3 regions of the Streptomyces malaysiensis subsp. malaysiensis genome follow, and region 2 is predicted to be linked to each of the others. Evidence: predicted binding sites of a transcription regulator. Region 2 holds the regulator's gene; each other region holds the start of a gene.
What was found. The regulator HrcA, encoded in region 2, represses chaperone genes, less so after heat shock. The targets are predictions, from matches to a motif close to TTNGCACTCNGNNNNNCNGAGTGCNAA.
Positions count from the first base shown of each region.

Region 1 (7,777 bases), on a different contig from region 2:
CTTCATCTGCTGGCTGACGGCGGGCTGGGTGCAGCCCAGCTCGCGGGCGGCGGCGGAGAAGGAGCCGGTGGCGGCCACCGCGCGCAACACCCTGAGATGGCGGGCCTCGATCATGCCTTGAGCATAAGGGACCCTTGGGTACGGCCCCGGATATTACGTCGACGCTTTGATGACGCTGTTCTACGGTGCGGTCATGGCGCACACTCCACGCCCCTCAGTCGTTCTCACCGTGAATCGCGGCCGCGCGATGCCGAGCGATCACACCGACTGGCCGGGCGGCACCGGGATCGACAAGCGGCCGACCGACAGCCCGGTACGGGTCACGGCCCCGGGACCGAAGGGCCGGGCCGGCAGCGGTCTGGCCGGTGACACCGTCTGCGACACCCGCCACCACGGCGGTGACGACCAGGCCGTCTACGCCTACGCCCGGGAGGACCTCGACGTCTGGGAGCGGGAGCTGGGCCGCGAACTGGCCAACGGCGCCTTCGGCGAGAACCTCACCACCAGCGGCATCGATGTCAACGGCGCCCTGGTCGGCGAGCGCTGGCGGGTGGGGGGCGAGTTGCTGCTCGAGGTGACCTCGCCGCGCATCCCGTGCCGTACGTTCGCGGGGTGGCTGGGCGAGCGGGGGTGGGTCAAGCGGTTCACCCGGGCCGCCGTTCCGGGGGCGTATCTGCGGGTGCTCGTGCCCGGCGAGATCCGCTCCGGCGACCCCGTCGAGATCGTGCACCGGCCCGACCACGAGGTGACGGTCGCCTTCCTCTTCCGCGCCGAGACCATGGAGCGGGAGTTGCTGCCGAGGGTGCTGGCGGCCGGTGACGCGCTGCACCCGGAGGCGCGGGATGCCGCCCTGAAGTACCGGGCCATGAAGTCGGGCTGATGGGGACGCACTGACGGAAGTGTTCATTCCGGCTCAGATCGCTCGCGGTCCCGCTCGGCGGTCCGCCGGGGCCTGCCATGGCCGATAACGTGCGCGTATGACGACTGCATTGATCACCGGAACCACGGCGGGCATCGGTGCCGCCTTCGCGGGCCGGCTCGCCGCCGACGGGCACAATCTGGTGCTCGTCGCACGTGACGAGAAGCGGCTGCGGGAGCAGGCGGCGGATCTGCACGACCGGCACGGCGTGGAGGCGGACGTGCTGGTGGCGGACCTGTCCGAGGACGACGGGATCGCCGCGGTCGAGGACCGGCTGAGGGACCGCACCCACCCGGTCGATCTGCTCGTCAACAACGCCGGATTCGGCAACCGCGACCGCTTCCTGGAAGTGCCGATCACCGATGAGCTGCGGATGCTGAAGCTGCACTGCGAGGCGGTGCTCCGGCTGACCAGCGCGGGGGCCGACACGATGCGCGACCGGGGGCGCGGCGGGGTGATCAACGTGGCGTCGATCGCGGCCTTCTTCCCGCGCGGCACCTACGGGGCGAGCAAGGCGTGGGTCGTGCAGTTCACCCAGGGCGCGGCGAAGGATCTGGCGCGGTCGGGCGTGCGGCTGATGGCGCTGTGCCCGGGGTTCGTCCGCACCGAGTTCCACGCGCGGGCGGGGATCAAGCCGGAGAGTGTGCCGAGCTGGATGTGGCTGGACGCGGACCGGCTGGTCACGGCGGCCCTGAAGGATTTCGCCCGGGGCAAGTCGCTGTCCATCCCGGATCCGCGCTACAAGGCGATGTCGGGCCTGGCGAAGCTGGCCCCGCGCTCGGCGCTCTCCTCCGTCTCCTCCAAGGTCGGCCGCCCGCCGGCGAAGGCATAGCCCTTCGGGGGGCGGATTCGGCCCCGCCCCGCCCCGGCGCGGGTGAAGCCGCCGGTGGCGCGGCCCCGGCGAGGGGCCAGGGCGCGGCCCCGGGAAAGCCGGGGCCGGGAAAAACTGGAGCGAGGCCCGGCGCGGGCTCCGGGCGCCGCCACGGCGGAGTCAGTCCGGGACGGCCCCGGGGCGGGGCCCCCGGGAACGCGAAGGCGCGGCCACCCCGCGGGGGCGGCCGCGCCTTCGCGCTGCGTACGGTGGAGCGTCAGTGCGCGTGGCCGTGGCCGGCGGCCTCGGGCTCTTCCTCGGCCGGCTTCTCGACCACCAGGGTCTCGGTGGTGAGCAGCAGCGAGGCGATCGACGCCGCGTTCTCCAGCGCGGAGCGGGTGACCTTGACCGGGTCGATGACACCGGCCTTCACCAGGTCGCCGTACTCCTCGGTGGCGGCGTTGTAGCCGTGGCCCTTCTCGAGCTCGGCGACCTTCGAGGTGATGACGTAGCCCTCGAGACCGGCGTTCTCGGCGATCCAGCGCAGCGGCTCGACCGCGGCGCGGCGGACCACCGCGACACCGGTGGCCTCGTCGCCCGCCAGGCCCAGGCCGTTCTCCAGCACCTTCGCGGCGTGGACCAGCGCGGAGCCACCACCGGAGACGATGCCCTCCTCGACCGCGGCGCGGGTCGCGGAGATGGCGTCCTCCAGACGGTGCTTCTTCTCCTTGAGCTCGACCTCGGTGGCCGCGCCCACGCGGATCACGCACACGCCGCCGGCCAGCTTCGCGAGGCGCTCCTGGAGCTTCTCGCGGTCCCAGTCGGAGTCGGTGGTGTCGATCTCGGCCTTGATCTGGGCGACGCGGCCGGTGACCTCGTCCGCCTTGCCGCCGCCGTCGACGATCGTGGTGTCGTCCTTGGTGACGGTCACGCGGCGGGCGGTGCCCAGCACGTCCAGGCCGACCTGGTCGATCTTGAGGCCGACCTCCTCGGCGATGACGGTGCCGCCCGTAAGGGTGGCGATGTCGCCGAGCATGGCCTTACGGCGGTCACCGAAGCCCGGGGCCTTCACCGCGACGGCGTTGAAGGTGCCGCGGATCTTGTTCACGACGAGAGTGGAGAGGGCCTCGCCCTCGACGTCCTCGGCGATGATCAGCAGCGGCTTGCTGGCGTTGGCCTGGATGATCTTCTCCAGGAGCGGCAGCAGGTCCTGGATGGAGGAGATCTTGCCCTGGTGGATCAGGATGTACGGGTCGTCGAGGACGGCCTCCATCCGCTCCTGGTCGGTGACCATGTACGGCGAGAGGTAGCCCTTGTCGAAGGCCATGCCCTCGGTGAAGTCGAGCTCCAGGCCGAAGGTGTTGGACTCCTCGACGGTGATGACACCGTCCTTGCCGACCTTGTCCATCGCCTCGGCGATCAGCTCGCCGACCTGCTTGTCCTGCGCGGACAGCCCGGCCACGGCGGCGATGTCGGACTTCTCGTCGATCGGGCGGGCGGTGGCCAGCAGATCGTCCGAGATGGCCTTGACCGCCGCGTCGATGCCCTTCTTGAGGGCGGCCGGGGAGGCACCCGCGGCCACGTTCTTCAGACCCTCGCGGACCAGCGCCTGGGCCAGCACGGTCGCGGTGGTGGTGCCGTCACCCGCGATGTCGTTGGTCTTGGTCGCCACCTCCTTGACGAGCTGGGCGCCCAGGTTCTCGTACGGGTCCTCGACCTCGACCTCACGGGCGATGGTCACACCGTCGTTGGTGATGGTCGGGGCACCGAACTTCTTGTCGATGACGACATTGCGGCCACGGGGGCCGATGGTCACCTTGACGGTGTCCGCGAGCTTGTTGACGCCGCGCTCGAGGGCGCGACGGGCGTCCTCGTCGAACTTCAGGATCTTCGCCATGAGTTGCGTATGTCCTCTCAAACAAACCGTGCCCCGACCCCGGTTTCAGATGACACGGGCACCGGGGCACGGCTCATAGGCAAAACTTCGGTGATTACTTCTCGACGATCGCGAGAACGTCGCGAGCCGAGAGGACGAGGTACTCCTCGCCGCTGTACTTCACCTCGGTGCCGCCGTACTTGCTGTAGAGCACGACGTCACCGACGGAGACGTCGAGCGGAAGGCGCTTGCCGTCCTCGAAGCGGCCCGGGCCCACGGCCAGGACGACGCCCTCCTGGGGCTTCTCCTTGGCGGTGTCCGGAATGACCAGGCCCGATGCCGTGGTCTGCTCGGCGTCGAGCGGCTGGACCACAATGCGGTCCTCGAGCGGCTTGATGGCAACCTTGGAGCTGGTGGTCGTCACGATCCGACCTCCCCCTTCGGAGATCTCACGGGGTCAACTGTCTGAGGTGGCGACCAGGTGGATCCGTCGTCGCGGGTGCCGGACCTGCCCGTCGCTGTATACCTGGCACTCATTGGTGCCGAGTGCCAGCCTCGACATTATGACGCGGTTAGCACTCAGTCAACTAGAGTGCCAAGCGACGCGGTGGTGGCCCCCGCTCGGCGCCTCGCCGCCACCTCATCACCGCCTTACGGCCGCCGCGGCCCTGGTCGGGGGTGCCCGAGTCGACCCGGCGGCCCCGGGGCCGCCGTCCCGGGCGGCGCCGTCATACGTAGTCCTCCAGCCGCCCGATCGTGAACCCCTGGGCCTGGATCGCCCGCACCAGCTCCGTGATCATGTCGGTCATCGACTTCCCCTCCAGCTGCTCCGGCCCCCGGAAGTGCGCGAGCACGATGTCCCCCGGCAGCAGATGGCCGCCGGAGCGGTAGGCCAGTCCGTGGGTCTCCATCTCGGCGCGCCACAGCACCACCGTCCGCACCCCGCAGAAGGCGGCCGCCCGCAGCATCGAGTCGTCGTACTCCCCGAACGGGGGACGGAAGAGCCTCGGCTGTTGACCGAAGTGGTTCCACACGTTGTCGCGCTGCCCGCAGATCTCCCGCACCTGGTCGTCGTAGGCCATACCGGCCAGGTTGGGATGGGTGAGGGTGTGGTTCTCCATGGAGTTGCCGAGCCGGCGCAGCCGGTCGAAGTAGTCGTAGTGGGTCCCGATCACGTTGTCGGTCAGAAAGCCGGTGAACGGCAGTCCGAGGTCCCGGGCCTGCTCCACGAAGCGCGGGTCCTTCTCGATCCCGTCGTCGATCGTCACGAAGACCACCCGCTGGTCGGTCGGCACCCGGCGCACGATCGGCGGCAGCCCCCACGGCCCCGACCGCTCGAGCGAGGGCTTGACGGCGGGCGGGGCCGGAGGCCGCTCCAGCGGCCGGTCCAGCCCCCAGCGGCGGTAGGCGCCGGACGCGCCCTGGCCCCCGTCGGACGCCGAGGCGCCACCGGAGGGCAGCACGCCCTCTAAGCCGCCGCCCTGGGCCCCTCCTCCGTGCCCCGGCCCGGACGACGCCGATTCCCCTCCGGACGGCGGGTCGTCCAGCCGCGAGGCGAGGGAGGCCGGTGGCATGGGAGCGCCATGGCGGGAGCCGGAGTGCTCGGGGGCGGCGGCGAGGGAGCCGCAGGCCGTGAGCACGGCCGCCGCGCCGACGAGAACCAGACAGCGGGGAAAACGAGTCTTGATCATCATCATAAATGTGATCTTCAGTCCGGAGCCGTGCATATGCGCGCCGTAGGGAGGCGAATGCGCTCGCGGGAGCGGGGAGAATGGGCCATGTGGACGTTGACGCCTTCGACTCACTGCTCGGCGACGAGGGGCAGGCGCTGCTCTCCGGGCTCCGCGACTACGACCCGGCGAAGGAGCTCGCCACCGCGACGCGGCTGCGCCGCGACCACCCTCCGGCGCTGGTCTCGGCGGCCCTGACCCAGGCCGCGCTGCGGCAGCGGGCAGTGGCCAAATTCGGCCCCGAGGACGCGCATCGCATGTACTTCACGCCGAACGGCGTCGAGCAGTCCACCCGCACCTCCGTCGCCGAGTACCGCGCCTCCCGCTTCACGGAGTTCGGCGTCCGCCGCATGGCCGATCTGTGCTGTGGGATCGGCGGCGACGCGATCGCCCTCGCCCGCGCCGGAATCTCCGTGCTCGCCGTCGATCGCGACCCGCTGACCTGCGCCGTCGCCCGCGCCAACGCCGAGGCGCTGGGCCTGGCCGAGCTCATCGAGGTCCGCCGCGCCGATGTCACCGAGGTGGACACCCGGCCCTTCGACGCGGTCTTCGTCGATCCGGCCCGGCGCGGCGGCCGGGGCCGCGTGTTCGACCCCGAGGCGTACTCCCCTCCGCTCTCCTGGGCCGTCGAGGCCGCCCGCACCACCCCGCGCGCCGCCCTCAAGATCGCCCCCGGCGTGCCGCACGAGGTGGTCCCCGAGGACGCGGAGGCCGAGTGGATCTCGGACCACGGCCAGGTGAAGGAGGCCGTCCTGTGGTTCGGCACCGCCCGCCCCGGGCTGCGCCGCGCCACCCTGCTGCCGAGCGGCCACTCCCTCCTCGGCACCCCGCTGCTGCCCGCCCCCGAGCCCGGCCCGGTCGGCCGCTGGCTCTACGAACCGGACGGCGCCGTCATCCGCGCCCATCTCGTCGCCGATGTCGCGGCCCGCGTCGGCGGCCGCCTGATCGACCCGACGATCGCCTACATCACGACGGACGAGCTGCGCCCGACGCCGTTCGCCACCGCGTACGAGATCACCGATGTGCTGCCGTTCAACCTGAAGAGGCTCAAGGCGCTGCTGCGGGAGCGGGAGGTCGGCATCGCGACCATCAAGAAGCGCGGTTCGGCGGTCGAGCCGGAGCAGCTCCGCAAGAAGCTCCGGCTCGAAGGCGGGAACGCCTGCACCATCGTGCTCACCCGCTCGGCGGGCTCCCCCACGATGCTCCTGGGACATCCGGCCTGACCCGGTCCAACACGACGGCGAACGCCGGAAAAGATCAAGACCGGAGGGAAGTTGGCGAATTTCCCTAAACCCGGATCGACTCCATGAACCCGCTCACGACCAACGGGGTAGAGTCAACCGCGTCGACGCAAAAGCGCGTTGAGCCCGACGAGAGAGCGTGTTGAGTTATGACGGCATCCCGCACTGCCGGCGAGAGCGGCGCCAAGCGATCGTTCACTGTGCGTGCCGGCGAGGCGAGCGGCGACCGCATACGGCTCAGCGTCTACGACCTGCTCATCGGCACGGTGTATACGCCCCGCGTCTTTTTCTACCGGGAGACACTCGACGGCGAGGCGCTCCGCGCCTCCCTCGGCCGGACATTGCGCAACTTCCCGATACTTTCGGGCCGTATGAAGCGGGATCCCGACGGCGGCCTCAGTGTGCTCTGCGATGACTCCGGGGTGCGCTTCGTCGAGGCCCGGGCATCCGAGCCCATGCCGGACTACGGGCCTCGGCATACGGCGAAAAAGGTGCTGGAGCAGCGGTATCTCAGCCACGCCATGCCGTTCTGGGTGGTTGACCGCGATACACCGCTTTTCACGGTGAAACTCACCCATATGAAGGATGGCGGTTCCATCCTCGGCGTCACGATGAACCACGCCGTGGCCGATGGGTCCAGCTATATGAGCTTCCTGGAGAGCTGGTCGAACGAGCACCGGGGCCTCGGATACCCCAAACCCAACCACGACCGCGGCATCATCGAGGCGCTCGGCGCCACGGGTGACGGGGGCACGGGCGACGGGGGCACGGGCGACGGGGGCACGGGCGACGCGGGCGCGGGCGGCGCCCATCTCACGGTCACCGAGCGGGGCCAGACATCCGCCTTCATGGGCCGCATCCTGCTGGGCCGCTTCGGCAAGACGACCACGGTGACCACCCGTTTCACGGCCGCCGAACTGGCCGCCATGAAGGACGCCGCGATGAGCGACCTCGCGGGCACGGAGCGATGGGTGTCGACCAATGACGCGCTGACCGCCCATCTATGGAAAGTGCTCGGCGAATTGCGGGACCGCCCCGACGCGAGCGAGGAAAGGCTCGGCCTGATCGCCGACTTCCGTTCCTTCGCCAGCGAGGCCGTACCGAATGACTACTGGGGCAATGCCGTCTCCAACACCCGGCCCGGAATGACCGCGGCCGAACTGCGCTCCCGCTCGCTCGGCGACATCGCCGCGGCGGTCC
Region 1 covers NZ_JBEZNG010000009.1:228,407-236,183, reverse strand. The annotation lists gene AB0E24_RS20810 (LysR family transcriptional regulator) at 1-114, opposite strand, end outside; gene AB0E24_RS20805 (MOSC domain-containing protein) at 194-880, shown strand; gene AB0E24_RS20800 (SDR family NAD(P)-dependent oxidoreductase) at 978-1,751, shown strand; gene groL (chaperonin GroEL) at 2,008-3,627, opposite strand; gene groES (co-chaperone GroES) at 3,722-4,030, opposite strand; gene AB0E24_RS20785 (polysaccharide deacetylase family protein) at 4,335-5,297, opposite strand; gene AB0E24_RS20780 (class I SAM-dependent methyltransferase) at 5,378-6,559, shown strand; gene AB0E24_RS20775 (acyltransferase) at 6,727-7,777, shown strand, end outside.
Region 1: groES (co-chaperone GroES) is a predicted target of HrcA. The motif match lies at 4,179-4,205, and genes of this name have one in related genera.

Region 2 (7,777 bases):
CAGCACGCTCGGGCCCAGCCGGTACGGCCGCGCGCCCGCCTCGGCGAAGGCCGCCAACTCCTCCGGGGAGACGCCCCCTTCGGGTCCGACGACCAACACGATGTCGCCACTCGCGGGCAGTTGGGCCGTCGCGAGCGGTTCGGCGCCCTCCTCATGGAGCACGGCCGCGAACGCGGCCTCCGCGAGCAGCCGGGCCACCTGCCGGGTCGTCATCGCGTCCATGACCTCGGGGAAGGTCAGCCGACGGGACTGCTTGCCCGCCTCGCGCGCGGTGGACCGCCACTTGCCGAGCGCCTTGAGCCCGCGCTCGCCCTTCCACTGGGTGATGCAGCGGGCGGCCGACCACGGGACGACGGCGTCCACGCCGGTCTCCGTCATGGTCTCCACCGCCAGCTCGCCCCGGTCGCCCTTGGGCAGCGCCTGGACGACGGTGATCCTCGGCTCCGGGGCCGTCTCCTGGCGCACCTCGTCCACCGCGACCTGGAGCCGGTCCTTGCCCTCCACGGCCGTCACGATGCCCTGGACGCCCGTGCCGTGACCGTCCGTCAGCACCACCGGCTCACCGACGCGCAGCCGCCTTACGGACACCGCGTGGCGCCCCTCCGGACCCTCCAGCCAGACCCGGGCTCCCGCGACCGCCCCCGCCAGGGAGTCGGCCACGAACACCGGGGCGCTCACGACACCGCACCCCGCTGGGGCTGAAAGCCCAACGCGCCCCGCGCCGCGTCGAGTTCGACCGCGAGCGTCTCCACAAGCCGCGCGGCGGGCAGCTCACGCGCCAGCCGGTGCCCCTGCCCGGCCCACAGCGCCATCCCCTGGGGGTCGCCCGCCTTGGCGGCCGCCTTACGGAGGCCGGAGGTCATGTGGTGCAGCTGGGGGTAGGCGGCGGGCGCGTACGGGCCGTGCTCGCGCATGAAGCGGTTGACCAGGCCCCGGGCCGGACGGCCGGAGAAGGCGCGGGTCAGCTCGGTCCGGCCGAACAGCGGATCCGTCATCGCCTGCTTGTGCAGCGCGTTCGCCCCGGACTCGGGGCACACCAGGAACGCCGTCCCCAGCTGGGCCGCGACCGCGCCCGCGGCCAGCGCGGCGGCGATCTGCGAACCGCGCATCATGCCGCCCGCCGCGATGATCGGGATCTGGACGTACTCACGGACCAGCGTGATCAGCGACAGCAGACCGAGCCCGACGCCCATCCCGTCGGCCGCCGGGTCATTGCTGTACGTGCCCTGGTGGCCGCCGGCCTCCACGCCCTGCACACAGACGGCGTCGGCGCCCGCCCACTGGGCGGTCTGCGCCTCGACGGGCGAGGTCACGGTCACGACGGTGCGGGTGCCGACCTTGGCGAGGGCGTCTAGGACCGCGCGGGTCGGGCAGCCGAAGGTGAACGAGACGACCGGTACCGGGTTGTCGAGGAGCACCGCGAGCTTGGCGTCGTACGCGTCGTCGGAGCCCGAGTCCGGGTCGCCGAGCAAGGTCTCGTACCAGGCCGCCTCGCCCACGAGCCGCTCGCCGTAGGCCGCGACGGCGGCCGGGTCGGGGTTGGGCGGCTGCGGCATGAACAGATTGATGCCGAAGGGCCGGTCGGTCAGCCCCCGCAGCTGTTTGATCTCCTCATACATCGCCTCCGGCGTCTTGTAGCCGGCGGCGAGGAATCCGAGACCACCGGCCTCGGAGACGGTGGCGGCGAGCTGCGGGCAGGAGGCTCCACCCGCCATCGGCGCCTGCACGATCGGGTACCGGTGGAGATCGGTCAGCGCGGAGGACATGGCCACATCGTGTCATGCCCTCCGCACGGGCTCACCACCGGATCAGGGGCGTCACGGGACCCTCGGCGGCCCCACCACGGGCCGATCCCGGCCCGGGGCGCCTACCGCCCGTTGAACGCGTCCTTCAAGCGCGAGAACAGCCCCTGCTGCCCCGGCTTGCCGCATCCCCCGGGGGCAACCCCCGTACCCCCGGCCGGAGCGCCTACCGCCCGTTGAACGCGTCCTTCAGCCGCGAGAACAGCCCTTGCTGCCCCGGCTTGCCGCATCCCCCGGGGGCAACCCCCGTACCCCCGGCCGGGGCGCCTACCGCCCGTTGAACGCGTCCTTCAGCCGCGAGAACAGCCCCTGCTGCCCCGGCTTGAATTCGCCGGTCGGGCGCTCCTCGCCGCGCAGCTTGGACAGCCGCCGCAGCAGCTCCTCCTGCTCCGGGTCCAGCTTGGTCGGGGTGGTCACCTCGACATGCACGATCAGATCGCCCCGGCCGCCGCCCCGCAGATGGGTGATGCCGCGCTGGTGCAGCGGGATCGACTGGCCGGACTGGGTGCCGGGCCGGATGTCGACCTCGTCCAGGCCGTCCAGCGTCTCCAGCGGCACCTTGGTGCCCAGCGACGCCGCCGTCATCGGGATGGTCACCGTGCAGTGCATATCGTCGCCGCGCCGCTGGAAGACCGGATGCGGGACCTCGTGGATCTCCACATACAGATCGCCCGCCGGGCCGCCGCCCGGTCCGACCTCGCCCTCACCGGCCAGCTGGATCCTGGTGCCGTTGTCCACACCGGCGGGGATCTTCACCGTCAGGGTGCGCCGCGAGCGGACCCGGCCGTCGCCCGCGCACTCCGGGCACGGGGTCGGCACCACGGTGCCGAAGCCCTGGCACTGCGGGCACGGCCGCGAGGTCATGACCTGGCCCAGGAAGGACCGCGTCACCTGCGAGACCTCACCGCGGCCACGGCACATGTCGCAGGTCTGCGCCGAGGTGCCCGGCGCCGCGCCCTCGCCGCTGCACGTCGTGCAGACGACCGCGGTGTCGACCTGGATGTCCTTGGTGGTGCCGAACGCGGCCTCGTTGAGCTCCACGTCCAGCCGGATCATCGCGTCCTGACCGCGCCGGGTCCTGGAGCGTGGGCCGCGCTGCGAGGCGGTGCCGAAGAAGGCGTCCATGATGTCGGAGAAGTTTCCGAAGCCGGCGCCGCCGAAGCCGCCGGCGCCACCGCCGCCCGCCCCCGACATCGGGTCCCCGCCCAGGTCGTAGACCTGCTTCTTCTGCGGATCCGACAGGACCTCATAAGCGGCGTTGATCTCCTTGAACCGCTCTTGGGTCTTCGGATCCGGGTTCACATCCGGATGCAGCTCGCGTGCGAGCCGGCGGAATGCCTTCTTGATCTGGTCCTGCGAGGCATCACGCGGCACGCCCAGGACTGCGTAGTAGTCCGTCGCCACTTACGACTCCGCCAGGATCTGTCCGACGTAACGTGCCACTGCGCGTACCGCTCCCATCGTTCCGGGGTAGTCCATGCGGGTCGGTCCGACCACGCCGAGTTTGGCGACCGCCTCGTCGCCGGAACCGTAGCCGACCGCGACGACCGAGGTGGCGTTGAGCCCCTCGTGAGCATTCTCATGCCCGATGCGCACGGTCATACCCGAGTCCTTGGCCTCGCCCAGCAGCTTGAGGAGGACGACATGCTCTTCGAGTGCCTCCAGAACGGGCCGGATCGTCAGGGGAAAATCATGCACGAAACGCGTGAGGTTCGCGGTGCCGCCGATCATCAGCCGCTCCTCGGTCTCCTCCACCAGCGTTTCGAGCAATGTTGACAGTACGATCGAGACGGTCCCCCGGTCCTCCTGTTCGAAGGACTCCGGAAGATCCTGCACCAACTGCGGCACATCCGCGAAACGCCGCCCCACGACCCGGCTGTTGAGCCGGGCGCGCAGATCGGCCAGCGAATCCTCGGAGACCGGGGCGGGGCAGTCCACCATGCGCTGCTCGACCCGGCCGGTGTCCGTGATCAACACCAGCATCACCCGGGCCGTGGCCAGCGGCAGCAGCTCCACATGGCGCACCGTCGAGCGGGTCAGCGACGGATACTGCACCACCGCCACCTGCCGGGTCAGCTGCGCCAGCAGCCGGACCGTGCGGCCCACCACATCGTCGAGGTCGACCGCGCCGTCCAGGAAGTTCTGGATGGCCCGCCGCTCCGGGCTGGACAGCGGCTTGACCCCGGCCAGCCTGTCCACGAAGAGGCGGTAGCCCTTGTCCGTGGGGATCCGCCCGGCGCTCGTATGCGGCTGGGCGATGAAACCCTCGTCCTCCAGAGCGGCCATGTCGTTACGCACCGTGGCCGGGGAGACCCCCAGCCGGTGCCGCTCGGTGAGCGCCTTGGAACCGACCGGCTCCTCCGTCCCCACGTAGTCCTGGACAATGGCACGCAGCACTTCGAGTCTGCGTTCGCTGAGCACCCCGCGCACCTCCAGTCCAGCGGTCTCATCAGGTCGTCCGTCTGGCACTCACCGGGCACGAGTGCCAGAGCCCCTCCGCCAGTGTACGGCGGGGTGCGGTGGCATGGGCAAGAGCCGCCGCTGGCAGCAACTCTCCTCCATCCCCGTTGAGCTAGCGTCGCGGTATGGAGACGTGTTGGGAAGAGGCAGGCTGGGAGCGGCTCGCCCCCGGTGTGGCCCGCCGTCGGATGCCGGAGTGGGACGAGACGGTCGGCGTGGTCGTCGGCCGCACCGACATCCTCGTCGTGGACACCGGCGCGACCCTGCGCGCCGGGGCCGAGCTGCGCTCCCTGATCACCCGGCTGACCGGCCGCCGCCCCACCCGGATCGCGCTCACCCATCCGCACTTCGACCACGTCCTGGGCTCGGCCGCCTTCGCGGGCTGCGAGGTGTACGGGGCCACGGGCCTGGACGAGCTGCTGCGCCGTGAGCGGGAGACGCTGCGCGAGGACGCGATCCGCCACGGGGTGGACCGGGACGCCGCCACCGAGGCCGTGGACCACCTGGTCCGCCCGCATCACCTGGTCTCCGGGGAGCTCACCCTCGACCTGGGCGGCCGGCCGGTGCTGCTGGCCAATGTCGGCCCCGGCCACACCGCCCATGACCTGGCCGTTCTGGTGCCCGGCCGACCCGAGGTGGTCTTCTGCGGCGACCTGGTGGAGGAGTCCGGCCCGCCCCAGGCCGGGCCCGACGCCATCCCCGGCCACTGGCCCGCCGCCCTCGACCGGCTGCTCGCCCTCGGCGGCGCGGACGCGGTGTACGTCCCGGGGCACGGCTCGGTCGTGGACGCCGCGTTCGTACGGGCCCAACGCGATGAGCTGGCGGCCCGCTTCGGCGTGTCCGGATAGGCGCTCCGCTGGAAGTGTCGCGATGCGTCGTCGGCCGACTGCGGCGCCGTCGTGGCTGGTCGCCCACGCGGCGGAGCCGCATATCGACACCGCCGCGGCGGAGCCGCACATCGAATCTAGCCGTTCGCCTAGTAGTCCGCCTAGTTGTCCGCTAGTTGTCCGCCTACGGGAGCGGGCGGTCGTCGCGCGCTATCGTCACCCGGATGCGACAGTACGACCCGGATCTGACCCCGCCCTGGAAGCGGCAGCGGCCCGCCCCCGAGGTTCCCGCCGAACCGGACCTCGTGGTGGAGGAGGTCAGCACCGGGTTCTGCGGTGCCGTGATCCGCTGCGAGAAGACCGCCCAGGGCCCGACGGTCACTCTGGAGGACCGCTTCGGCAAACATCGTGTCTTCCCCATGGAGCCGCGCGGTTTCCTGCTCGAGGGGCGTGTCGTCACCCTCGTACGCCCGCGCGCGGCGGCCCCCAGCGCGCCCCGGCGGACGGCCTCGGGGTCGATCGCGGTTCCGGGAGCGCGCGCCAGGGTCGCCCGCGCGGGGCGCATCTACGTCGAGGGACGCCATGACGCGGAGCTGGTGGAGCGGGTCTGGGGCGACGATCTGCGCATCGAGGGCGTCGTCGTGGAGTACCTGGAGGGCGTGGACGACCTGCCCGCCATCGTCGAGGACTTCTCCCCCGGCCCGGACGCCCGCCTCGGCGTCCTGGTCGACCATCTGGTGGCGGGCTCCAAGGAGTCCCGTATCGCCGCGCAGGTGACCGACGAGCATGTGCTGGTCCTCGGCCACCCCTACATCGACATCTGGGAGGCCGTGAAGCCGTCCTCCCTCTCCATCCCGGCCTGGCCGAAGGTGCCGCACGGCCAGGACTGGAAGAAGGGCGTCTGCCGCGCCCTGGGCTGGCCGGAGAACACCGGGGCCGCCTGGCAGCGGATCCTGTCCTCGGTCCACTCCTACAAGGACCTCCAGCCGGAGCTCTTGGGGAAGGTCGAGGAGCTGATCGACTTCGTGACGGCCCCGCAAGGCTGACGGGGGTCCGGGAGGGTCGAGCGGGGCTGACGCCTCCGTAGGGCTGAGCAGAGCCGAGCAGGGCTCCCGGCTCCCGGCTCCCGGCTCCCGGCTCCCGGCTCAGTCCACCAGGTCGCGCACCACGGCGTCCGCCAGCAGCCGCCCCCGCAGCGTGAGCACGGCGAGCCCGCGCCCGTACGGCTCCGGCTCCAGCAGGCCGTCCTCCAGCGCCCGTGCCGCGGCCGCCGCCCCGGCCGGGCGCAGCAGCTCCAGCGGGCATCCCTCGGCCAGCCGCAGCTCCAGCAGGATCCGCTCCACCCGGCGCTCCTCGGCCGACAGCAGCTCCCGGCCCGCGCCGGGCGACCTGCCCTCGCCCAGGGCCTGTGCGTACGCCCCGGGGTGCTTCACGTTCCACCACCGCACACCGCCCACATGGCTGTGCGCGCCGGGGCCGGCGCCCCACCAGTCGGCGCCGCGCCAGTACAGCTCGTTGTGGCGGCAGCGCCCGGCGGGCGTGGTGGCCCAGTTGGAGACCTCGTACCAGGCGAACCCGGCCGCCGACAGGGTCTCCTCGGCGATCAGATAGCGGTCCGCGTGCACGTCGTCGTCGGTCATCGGGACCTCGCCGCGCCGGATCCGCCGCGCCAGCTGGGTGCCCTCCTCCACGATCAGCGCATACGCCGACACATGGTCCGGCCCGGCACCGAGCGCCGCCTCCAGGGAGGCCCGCCAGTCCGCGTCGCTCTCCCCCGGCGTCCCGTAGATCAGGTCCAGGTTCACATGGTCGAATCCGGCCGCCCGCGCCTCGGCCACACACGCCTCCGGCCGCCCCGGGGTGTGCGTACGGTCCAGCACCTTCAGGACGTGCTGCCGGGCGCTCTGCATGCCGAAGGAGATCCGGTTGAACCCCGCCTCCCGCAGCTCCTCCAGATACCGCGGATCGACCGACTCCGGATTCGCCTCGGTCGTGACCTCGACCCCCTCGGCCAGCCCGAACTCGTCCCGGATCGCCCCGAGCATCCGCCCGAGGTCCGCCGCGGCGAGCAGGGTCGGGGTGCCGCCGCCGACGAACACGGTCTCCACGGTCCGCGGGTCGTCCCCGAGCACCTTCCGCGCCAGCCGGACCTCCTCCACGACCTGCTCGGCGTAGTTGTCCCGCGAGGCGAGCACACCGCCGGAACCGCGCAGCTCACTGGCGGTGTAGGTGTTGAAGTCGCAGTAGCCGCAGCGGGTGGCGCAGTACGGCACATGCAGATAGAAGCCCAGCGGCCGCCGCTCCGCCCCCGCCAAAGCGGTCGCGGGCAGTGCGCCGTCCTCGGGCATGGGCTCACCATCAGGCAGTACGGAAGGCATGCCCCCATTGTCCGCCACGAGCCGGACAGCCCGGGACCATGAGGTAATCGTCGCCAGGCTGGGCCCGTGCGGGGCGTGCGGGGCCCCGCACGCCCCGGCCCAGCGGTCCCTAGAGCACCTTCAGGACCAGCATCGCCAGGTCGTCGTCCGGCGGCTCCGCCGCGAACTCGTCCACCGCCCGCCGCACCCGCTCCGCGACCTGCCGCGCGCTCAGCCCCGCGCACAGCGCGAACGCCGCCGCCAGGCCGTCCTCGTCGTCGAACTGCCGGTCACCGGACCGGTGCTCCGTCACCCCGTCCGTCACACACAG
Region 2 covers NZ_JBEZNG010000006.1:350,050-357,826, forward strand. The annotation lists gene AB0E24_RS15960 (16S rRNA (uracil(1498)-N(3))-methyltransferase) at 1-678, opposite strand, end outside; gene AB0E24_RS15965 (nitronate monooxygenase) at 675-1,766, opposite strand; gene dnaJ (molecular chaperone DnaJ) at 2,070-3,206, opposite strand; gene hrcA (heat-inducible transcriptional repressor HrcA) at 3,207-4,223, opposite strand; gene AB0E24_RS15980 (MBL fold metallo-hydrolase) at 4,388-5,110, shown strand; gene AB0E24_RS15985 (DUF3097 domain-containing protein) at 5,314-6,135, shown strand; gene hemW (radical SAM family heme chaperone HemW) at 6,235-7,467, opposite strand; gene AB0E24_RS15995 (SpoIIE family protein phosphatase) at 7,577-7,777, opposite strand, start outside.

Region 3 (7,777 bases), on a different contig from region 2:
GATTTTCGCGTGCGAGGTCTGTTTCGGGCCGCTCGAGGTCGCGTACGAGCTGCCGGCCGGCGATCCGGAGGGGCTGCGCCGGCGGATCGAGGCCGGTCCGAACAGCATCTGGCGCTACGCCCCGCTGCTGCCCGTCCCCGCGGACGTGGCGGACCTGCCCAGTCTGAACCCCGGCCTCACCAAGCTGGTCAAGGCCGACAACCTCGCTCGTGAGCTCGGTGTCACCGGTGAGCTGCACATCAAGGACGACTCGGGGAACCCCACCCACTCGTTCAAGGACCGGGTCGTCGCCATCGCCGTCCAGGCCGCCCGCACCTTCGGCTTCACCACCCTCTCCTGCTCCTCCACCGGCAACCTCGCCGGCGCGGTCGGCGCCGCGGCCGCCCGCGCGGGCTTCCGCTCCTGTGTCTTCATCCCGCACGACCTGGAGGCCGGCAAGGTCGTCATGGCCGCGGTCTACGGCGGTGAGCTGGTCGGCATCGAGGGCACCTACGACGACGTCAACCGCTTCTGTAGCGAGCTGATCGGCGACCCGGTGGGCGAGGGCTGGGGCTTCGTCAACGTCAACCTGCGCCCGTACTACGGCGAGGGCTCCAAGACCCTGGCGTACGAGATCTGCGAGCAGCTCGGCTGGCGGCTGCCCGACCAGATCGTCATCCCGATCGCCTCCGGCTCCCAGCTCACCAAGATCGACAAGGGGCTGAAGGAGCTGATCGCGATCGGTCTGGTCGAGGACAAGCCCTACAAGATCTTCGGCGCCCAGGCCGAGGGCTGCTCCCCGGTCTCCGCCGCCTTCAAGGCCGGCCATGACGTCGTCCGGCCGCAGAAGCCGCAGACCATCGCCAAGTCGCTGGCCATCGGCAACCCCGCGGACGGCCCGTACGTCCTGGACATCGCCCGCCGTACGGGCGGCGCGGTGGAGGACGTGAACGACGAGCAGATCGTCGACGCCATCAAGCTGCTGGCCCGCACCGAGGGGATCTTCGCGGAGACCGCGGGCGGGGTGACCGTCGGCGTGACCAGGAAGCTGATCGAGGACGGCCTGCTCGACCCGTCCCTGACGACCGTCGTGCTCAACACCGGCGACGGCCTCAAGACCCTCGACGCCGTGGCCCCCACCACGGGTCCCTCCGCCATCATCCGCCCCACCCTTGACTCGTTCCGAGAGGCTGGCCTCGTATGAGCGTCAACGTCCGAATCCCGACCATCCTGCGCACCTACACCGGCGGTCAGGCCGAGGTTCCCGCCGAGGGTGCGACCCTCGCCGAGGTCCTGGCGGACCTGGAGAAGAACCACCAGGGGATCGCGGCCCGCGTGCTGGACGACACCGGCAAGCTCCGTCGCTTCGTCAACGTCTACGTCAACGACGACGACGTCCGCTTCGCCGACGGCCTGGCCACGGCGACCCCGGACGGCGCGGGAATCTCGATCATCCCGGCGGTGGCGGGCGGCTGCTGACGCCTCGTTCGCCCGTTCACCCCTTCTCACCTTTGGCATCGCCCCGTCCCGGGACAACCGGACGGGGCGATTCCGTGTGTGGAATCGCGATACAGTTGCCCGGATTCCCCGAGGGCGCCGGGTCCGGAGCCGCATATGAGAACTCGTCAAGTTGTGCGTAAAGTGTGCGCGCGAATTGTCGGGTTGGCTCTTTATGTCCAGCCCGGCTTGCCCGAACTTCACATAATTTCTCACTTTTAACCGTTCGACCGTGCCCAGAATTCTCGTCCGATTGACCTGTTGCAGAGGGCGTTGGGACGGATACATTCAGCGGCGGTCGACGCGTTCCGGCGCACACCCCCCACATCCGGGGGGTGAGGTCTGACCCGGGTCCGCGGAGTGCGGTCCTGCGCAAGGGCCAGCAATAGGGGAGTTAGGAATGGCTCAGGGCACCGTCAAGTGGTTCAACGCGGAGAAGGGGTACGGCTTCATCGCGGTCGACGGTGGTGCGGACGTGTTCGTCCACTACAGCGCGATCCAGATGGACGGGTACCGCACCCTCGAGGAAGGCCAGCGGGTCGAGTTCGAGATCTCGCAGGGCCAGAAGGGCCCGCAGGCCGACATGGTCCGCGTGGCCGTAGGCTGACGCGCCGACGCGACGCAGCTGAATCGAACAAACCGAAGGGTCCGTCTCCCGTAACAGGGTACGGACCCTTCGGCATGCCCGTCGCCCGGCCCGCCCGCTTCGGGCACCCACGCCCTCCCGGTCCCCCTTCGGGCGCTTGCGCCCTCCCGTCACCCGACCACCACCCCTCACGGACGCCCCTCGGGCGCTTGCACTCGATAGGCCCGAGTGCTAATCATTGGCGTTAGCACTCTGACGTTGAGAGTGACAGAAGGACCGGGTCGGTGAGGCCCGCCAGGCCGTGCGGAGCAAGGAACCGCGGGGCAGGCAGGCCGTCCGTCGCGGGCGCCAGCGCGGTCCGGAGCAATCCGCCCCCACGGCCTAACGGCCTGGGAGGTACCCCCTAAGTCTTGGGAGGACCACTTCACATGGCCAAGATCATCGCGTTCGACGAGGAGGCACGGCGCGGCCTCGAGCGCGGGATGAACCAGCTCGCCGACGCCGTCAAGGTCACCCTCGGCCCCAAGGGCCGTAACGTCGTCCTCGAGAAGAAGTGGGGCGCCCCCACGATCACCAACGATGGTGTATCCATCGCCAAGGAGATCGAGCTCGAGGACGCGTACGAGAAGATCGGTGCCGAGCTGGTCAAGGAGGTCGCGAAGAAGACGGACGACGTCGCCGGTGACGGCACGACGACCGCGACCGTCCTCGCCCAGGCGCTGGTCAAGGAGGGCCTCCGCAACGTCGCCGCGGGCGCCAACCCGATGGCCCTCAAGCGCGGCATCGAGAAGGCCGTCGAGGCCGTCTCCGCCCAGCTGCTCGAGCAGGCCAAGGACGTGGAGACCAAGGAGCAGATCGCCTCCACCGCCTCCATCTCCGCCGCCGACACCCAGATCGGCGAGCTCATCGCCGAGGCGATGGACAAGGTCGGCAAGGAAGGCGTCATCACCGTCGAGGAGTCGCAGACCTTCGGGCTCGAGCTCGAGCTCACCGAGGGCATGCGCTTCGACAAGGGCTACATCTCCCCGTACTTCGCGACGGACATGGAGCGTATGGAGGCGTCGCTCGACGACCCGTACATCCTGATCGTCAACTCCAAGATCAGCAGCGTGAAGGACCTCCTCCCGCTGCTCGAGAAGGTCATGCAGTCGGGCAAGCCGCTGCTGATCATCGCCGAGGACGTCGAGGGCGAGGCCCTGGCGACCCTGGTCGTCAACAAGATCCGTGGCACCTTCAAGTCCGTCGCCGTCAAGGCCCCGGGCTTCGGTGACCGCCGTAAGGCCATGCTCGGCGACATCGCCATCCTCACCGGTGGCACCGTCATCTCCGAGGAGGTCGGCCTCAAGCTGGAGAACGCCGGTCTCGACCTGCTCGGCCGCGCCCGTAAGGTCACCGTCACCAAGGACGAGACCACCATCGTGGACGGCGCCGGCGACACCGAGCAGGTGCAGGGCCGCGTCAACCAGATCCGCGCCGAGATCGAGTCCTCGGACTCGGACTACGACCGCGAGAAGCTCCAGGAGCGCCTGGCGAAGCTGGCCGGCGGCGTGGCCGTCATCAAGGCCGGTGCCGCGACCGAGGTCGAGCTCAAGGAGCGCAAGCACCGCATCGAGGACGCGGTGCGCAACGCCAAGGCCGCCGTCGAGGAGGGCATCGTCGCCGGTGGTGGCGTGGCCCTGCTCCAGACCGTCTCGGTCTTCGAGAAGCTGGAGCTCGACGGTGACGAGGCCACCGGTGCCCAGGCCGTGCGCCTGGCCCTGGAGGCCCCGCTGAAGCAGATCGCGGTCAACGCCGGTCTCGAGGGCGGCGTCGTGGTCGAGAAGGTGCGCAACCTGACCCCGGGTCACGGCCTCAACGCCGCGACCGGTGAGTACGTCGACCTCATCGCCGAGGGCATCATCGACCCGGCCAAGGTCACGCGCTCCGCGCTCCAGAACGCCGCGTCGATCGCCGCGCTGTTCCTCACCACCGAGGCCGTCATCGCCGACAAGCCGGAGAAGGCCGCCCCGGCGGGCGCTCCGGGTGGTATGCCGGGCGGTGACATGGACTTCTGATCGACTCGGCGCGTTCGTTCGCCGGTCGGTCGTACCGTCCGATACGTCGGGGCGGCACCCTCTCCCAGGGGTGCCGCCCCGACGGCGTTTTCGGGGTGCCGGGCTCCCGGCCCTCCGGGGCTTACCCCGTGTAGCCCGTGGGTCCCGTGGAGTCCGTGGGTCCCGTGGGCCCCGTGGCGGCATCGAGGGCGGTGCGCAGATGGCCGTGCGCCTCGGCGAGCAGCTTCTCGGCGGTCGGGGCGTCCACCCCGCCCAGGATGGTGAGGATCGCGTTCTTCACCTCGCCGTCCGTGGCCGCCAGCGCGCTCTCGATCCGCTGCTCGGAGGCGCCGGTCGCCAGGAAGACGATTCTTCGGGAACGGGCGCGCAGCTTGTCGTTGGAGGCGCGCACATCGACCATCAGATTTCCGAAGGTCTTGCCCAGCCGGATCATGGTGATGGTCGAGATCATGTTGAGCACCAGCTTCTGGGCCGTGCCCGCCTTCAGCCGGGTCGAGCCGGTGAGCAGCTCCGGCCCCACGACGATCTCGATGCCGTGGTCGGCCGCGGCGGCGAGCGCCGAGTCGGCGTTGCAGGACAGCCCGACGGTGAGCGCGCCGCACCGCCGGGCGTATCGGACCGCGCCCACGGCGTACGGGGTGCGGCCGGAGGCCGAGACGCCGATCACCGTGTCATCGGGGCCGATCCGGAGCCGTTCGAGGTCTCGGGCGGCCAGTTCCTCGCTGTCCTCCGCGCCCTCGACCGAGGTCACCACGGCGTCCGGACCGCCCGCGATCACCCCGACGACCTGCTCGGGCCGGGTGTTGAAGGTGGGCGGGCATTCGCTCGCGTCGAGCACCCCGAGCCGTCCCGCGGTGCCCGCGCCCGCGTAGAGCAGTCGGCCGCCCCGGGACATCCGCGCGGCGATGGCGTCGATGGCGGCCGCGATACGGGGGAGCTCGCCCGCGACGGCGGCGGGGACGGCGGCGTCCTCCGCGTTCATGATCCGGGCGATCTCGAAGGTTTCGAGCCGGTCGATCTCGGCGAGTTCGGGGCGGAACGCCTCGGTGGTCAAGGTGTCGAGCTGGGCGCGGAGCCGTGCGGAGTCCTGGTCGGCCGTGGAGTGGGCGGGGTTGGCTGAAGGGTCGGCCGAGGGGTCGGCTGCGGAGTCGGTGGAAGTCATGGTGCGGCTCTTTCCGGTACGTCAGCGTGAAGGTGGGGGTGACGGTGGCTGAAAGAGCAGCCACCGGGCGAACAGTGACCGAAAAACAGTGACCGGGGCGGGACCGGGATGGGATCCGGATGGGACCGGGGCGGGACCGCCGGGGCGGGACTGGGGCGGGATCGGCGTGGGGACCGCCGGGGTGGGATCGGGTTGGGACCGGCCGGGGTGGGGCCGGGCTGGGATCGGGACGGAATCGGGGTTGGGACCGGCCGGGCTGGGATCGGGACGGAATCGGGGTGGGGCCGGCCGGGCTCAGCGGTGCCCGGGGCGCGGATCGTGGCGGTGCGCCAGGGCCTCGTACGACGCGGAGAGGGCGGGCGCCGCCGATTCGTACGTCCGCTGGGCGACCCCGATGAACAGGCAGTCCACCACCAGCAGCTGGCTGGTGCGGCTGGACATGGCCGCCGGGCGCAGCTCGCTCTCGCGGGCGGTGGAGGTGGTGAGCACCAGGTCCGCGTACTGCGCGACCTCGCCGTTCGGCCGTCCGGTGATCGCGACGGTGGTCGCCCCGCGCTCGAAGGCCACTCGCAGCGGCTCGATGACGTCCGTCGTACGCCCGGAGTGGGTGATCGCGATGGCCACGTCGCCGGAGTGCAGCTGGACCGCGTTGGTGACCGCGAGGTGCGGGTCGGCGTGGGCATGGGCTATCAGCCCGATACGCAGCAGCTTCTGGACCAGGTCCTGGCCGACCAGGCTGGACGCCCCGACCCCGTACACATCGATCCGGCGGGCCGCGGCCAGCGCCGAGACGGCCGCCTCGACCTGGCTGGTGTCCAGACCGGCGGCGGTGTCCGCCAGGCACTGCTGCTCCTCGCGCGCCAGCTTGGTGACCACGTCGGCGATTGGATCGTCGACCGCGATGTCCGCGGTGACGGCGGGGGCCCGGCCGGCGGCCTGCTGCGCGGCGAGCGCGGCGAGCGCGAGGCGCAGATCGCGGTATCCGGGGTAGCCGAGCAGCCGGGAGGTGCGCACGACGGTGGCCTCGCTGGTGCCGGTCCGCTCGGCGAGCCCGGTGACGGTGAGGGCCGCGCAACCGGCCGGATCACCCGCCACGGCCTCGGCGACGCGCTGCATGGAGCGGGTCATGGAGGGGCCTAAGGTGCGGACCTTCGCGGCGAGGGCGGCCGGGGCAGGCGGGGTGGGCGGAATCGGCGGGGTGGCGTCGGGCTGCGGTGGAGGCATGAAAGTTTCCTTCAGATGGCTACTCATCCGCGAAAACTATTTCCGGCCACGGACTCCGTCAACCCTCCCGACGGCCGCGCGACCCGCCGGTGAACAGGGACTGTCGATGAACAGGGACTGCCGATGCACAGGAACCACCGGTGAATAGGGACCACCCCGCCGGTGAACAGGCACCGAGGCGAAATGAACCGGGCGGGAGTGAGCCCGGGGACGAAACGAACAGGCGGCGGAAGGAAGCAAAGGTGACAATGGGACCCATGAAGCTCGAACAGGCACTGCACGCGGCCCGCGCCCTCGTCCTGGCCGACCTCGCCGCGGGGGAGGTCGCCCGGGCCGACATCGTCTCGCTGGTCGAAGACGCGATCGCGCATCGGCGGTGGTGGGTCGAGCAGTGGCCGGAAGGCGTCGCGTATGTCGCCGGTCTGGTCGCCCAGGACGTCCAGGACGCCCTGCTGGAACGGTACGGCCGATGGCCGCTGTGCCCGGTCTGCACCCAGGGCGGCGACCTCCACGCTCTCGATGTGGAGCCCGAGTTGGGCTCCGACCCGCACTGGGTCTGCGGCAAGACGGCGGTCGCGGTGGCCCGCGTGGGATCGCTGGGCACCACCCTCTGATGGCCGTACTGATCGACCCGCCCTCATGGCCGGGCCACGGTCGCCTGTGGTCCCACCTCGTCAGCGATGTCTCCTTCGCCGAACTCCACGCCTTCGCCGCCCGCATCGGCGCCCCGCGCCGGGGCTTCGACCGCGACCACTACGACCTGCCGAGCGAGCTGTACGCGAAGGCGGTACGGGCGGGCGCGGAGGAGGTCGGCAGCAAGGAACTCCTCCGCCGCCTCAAGGCCGCGGGCCTCCGCCGCCCCAAGCGGGCCGCGGGCCGCCTGGGGCGATCCGGCTCCTAGCTCCTACGGTTCGATCGGGCCGGGCTGGTTCGATCGGGCCGGGCTTCTACGGTTCGATCAGGCCGACGCGGATGGCGTAACGGGTCAGCTCCAGCCGGTCCTTCAGGCCGAGTTTCTGTAGCAGGTTGGCGCGGTGGCGCTCGACGGTCTTGACGCTGATGACGAGCAGGTCGGCGATCTGCTGTGAGCTGTGCCCCTCGGCGACCAGCTTGAGGATCTCCTCCTCGCGGCTGGTGATGGGCCGCCCGGGGATGCTCTCGCCCTCCTGGAGGCGGCCCAGGTAGTTGCGGATGAGCGCGTTGACGGCGCCGGGGTAGAGGAACGGTTCGCCGCGCATGGTGGCGCGGCAGGCTTCGACGAGATCGCGGTCGGCG
Region 3 covers NZ_JBEZNG010000003.1:301,436-309,212, forward strand. The annotation lists gene thrC (threonine synthase) at 1-1,183, shown strand, start outside; gene AB0E24_RS08475 (MoaD/ThiS family protein) at 1,180-1,458, shown strand; gene AB0E24_RS08480 (cold-shock protein) at 1,877-2,083, shown strand; gene groL (chaperonin GroEL) at 2,491-4,116, shown strand; gene murQ (N-acetylmuramic acid 6-phosphate etherase) at 4,238-5,278, opposite strand; gene AB0E24_RS08495 (MurR/RpiR family transcriptional regulator) at 5,573-6,529, opposite strand; gene AB0E24_RS08500 (DUF8819 family protein) at 6,760-7,116, shown strand; gene AB0E24_RS08505 (DUF4031 domain-containing protein) at 7,116-7,403, shown strand; gene AB0E24_RS08510 (response regulator) at 7,450-7,777, opposite strand, start outside.
Region 3: groL (chaperonin GroEL) is a predicted target of HrcA. The motif match lies at 2,271-2,297, and genes of this name have one in related genera.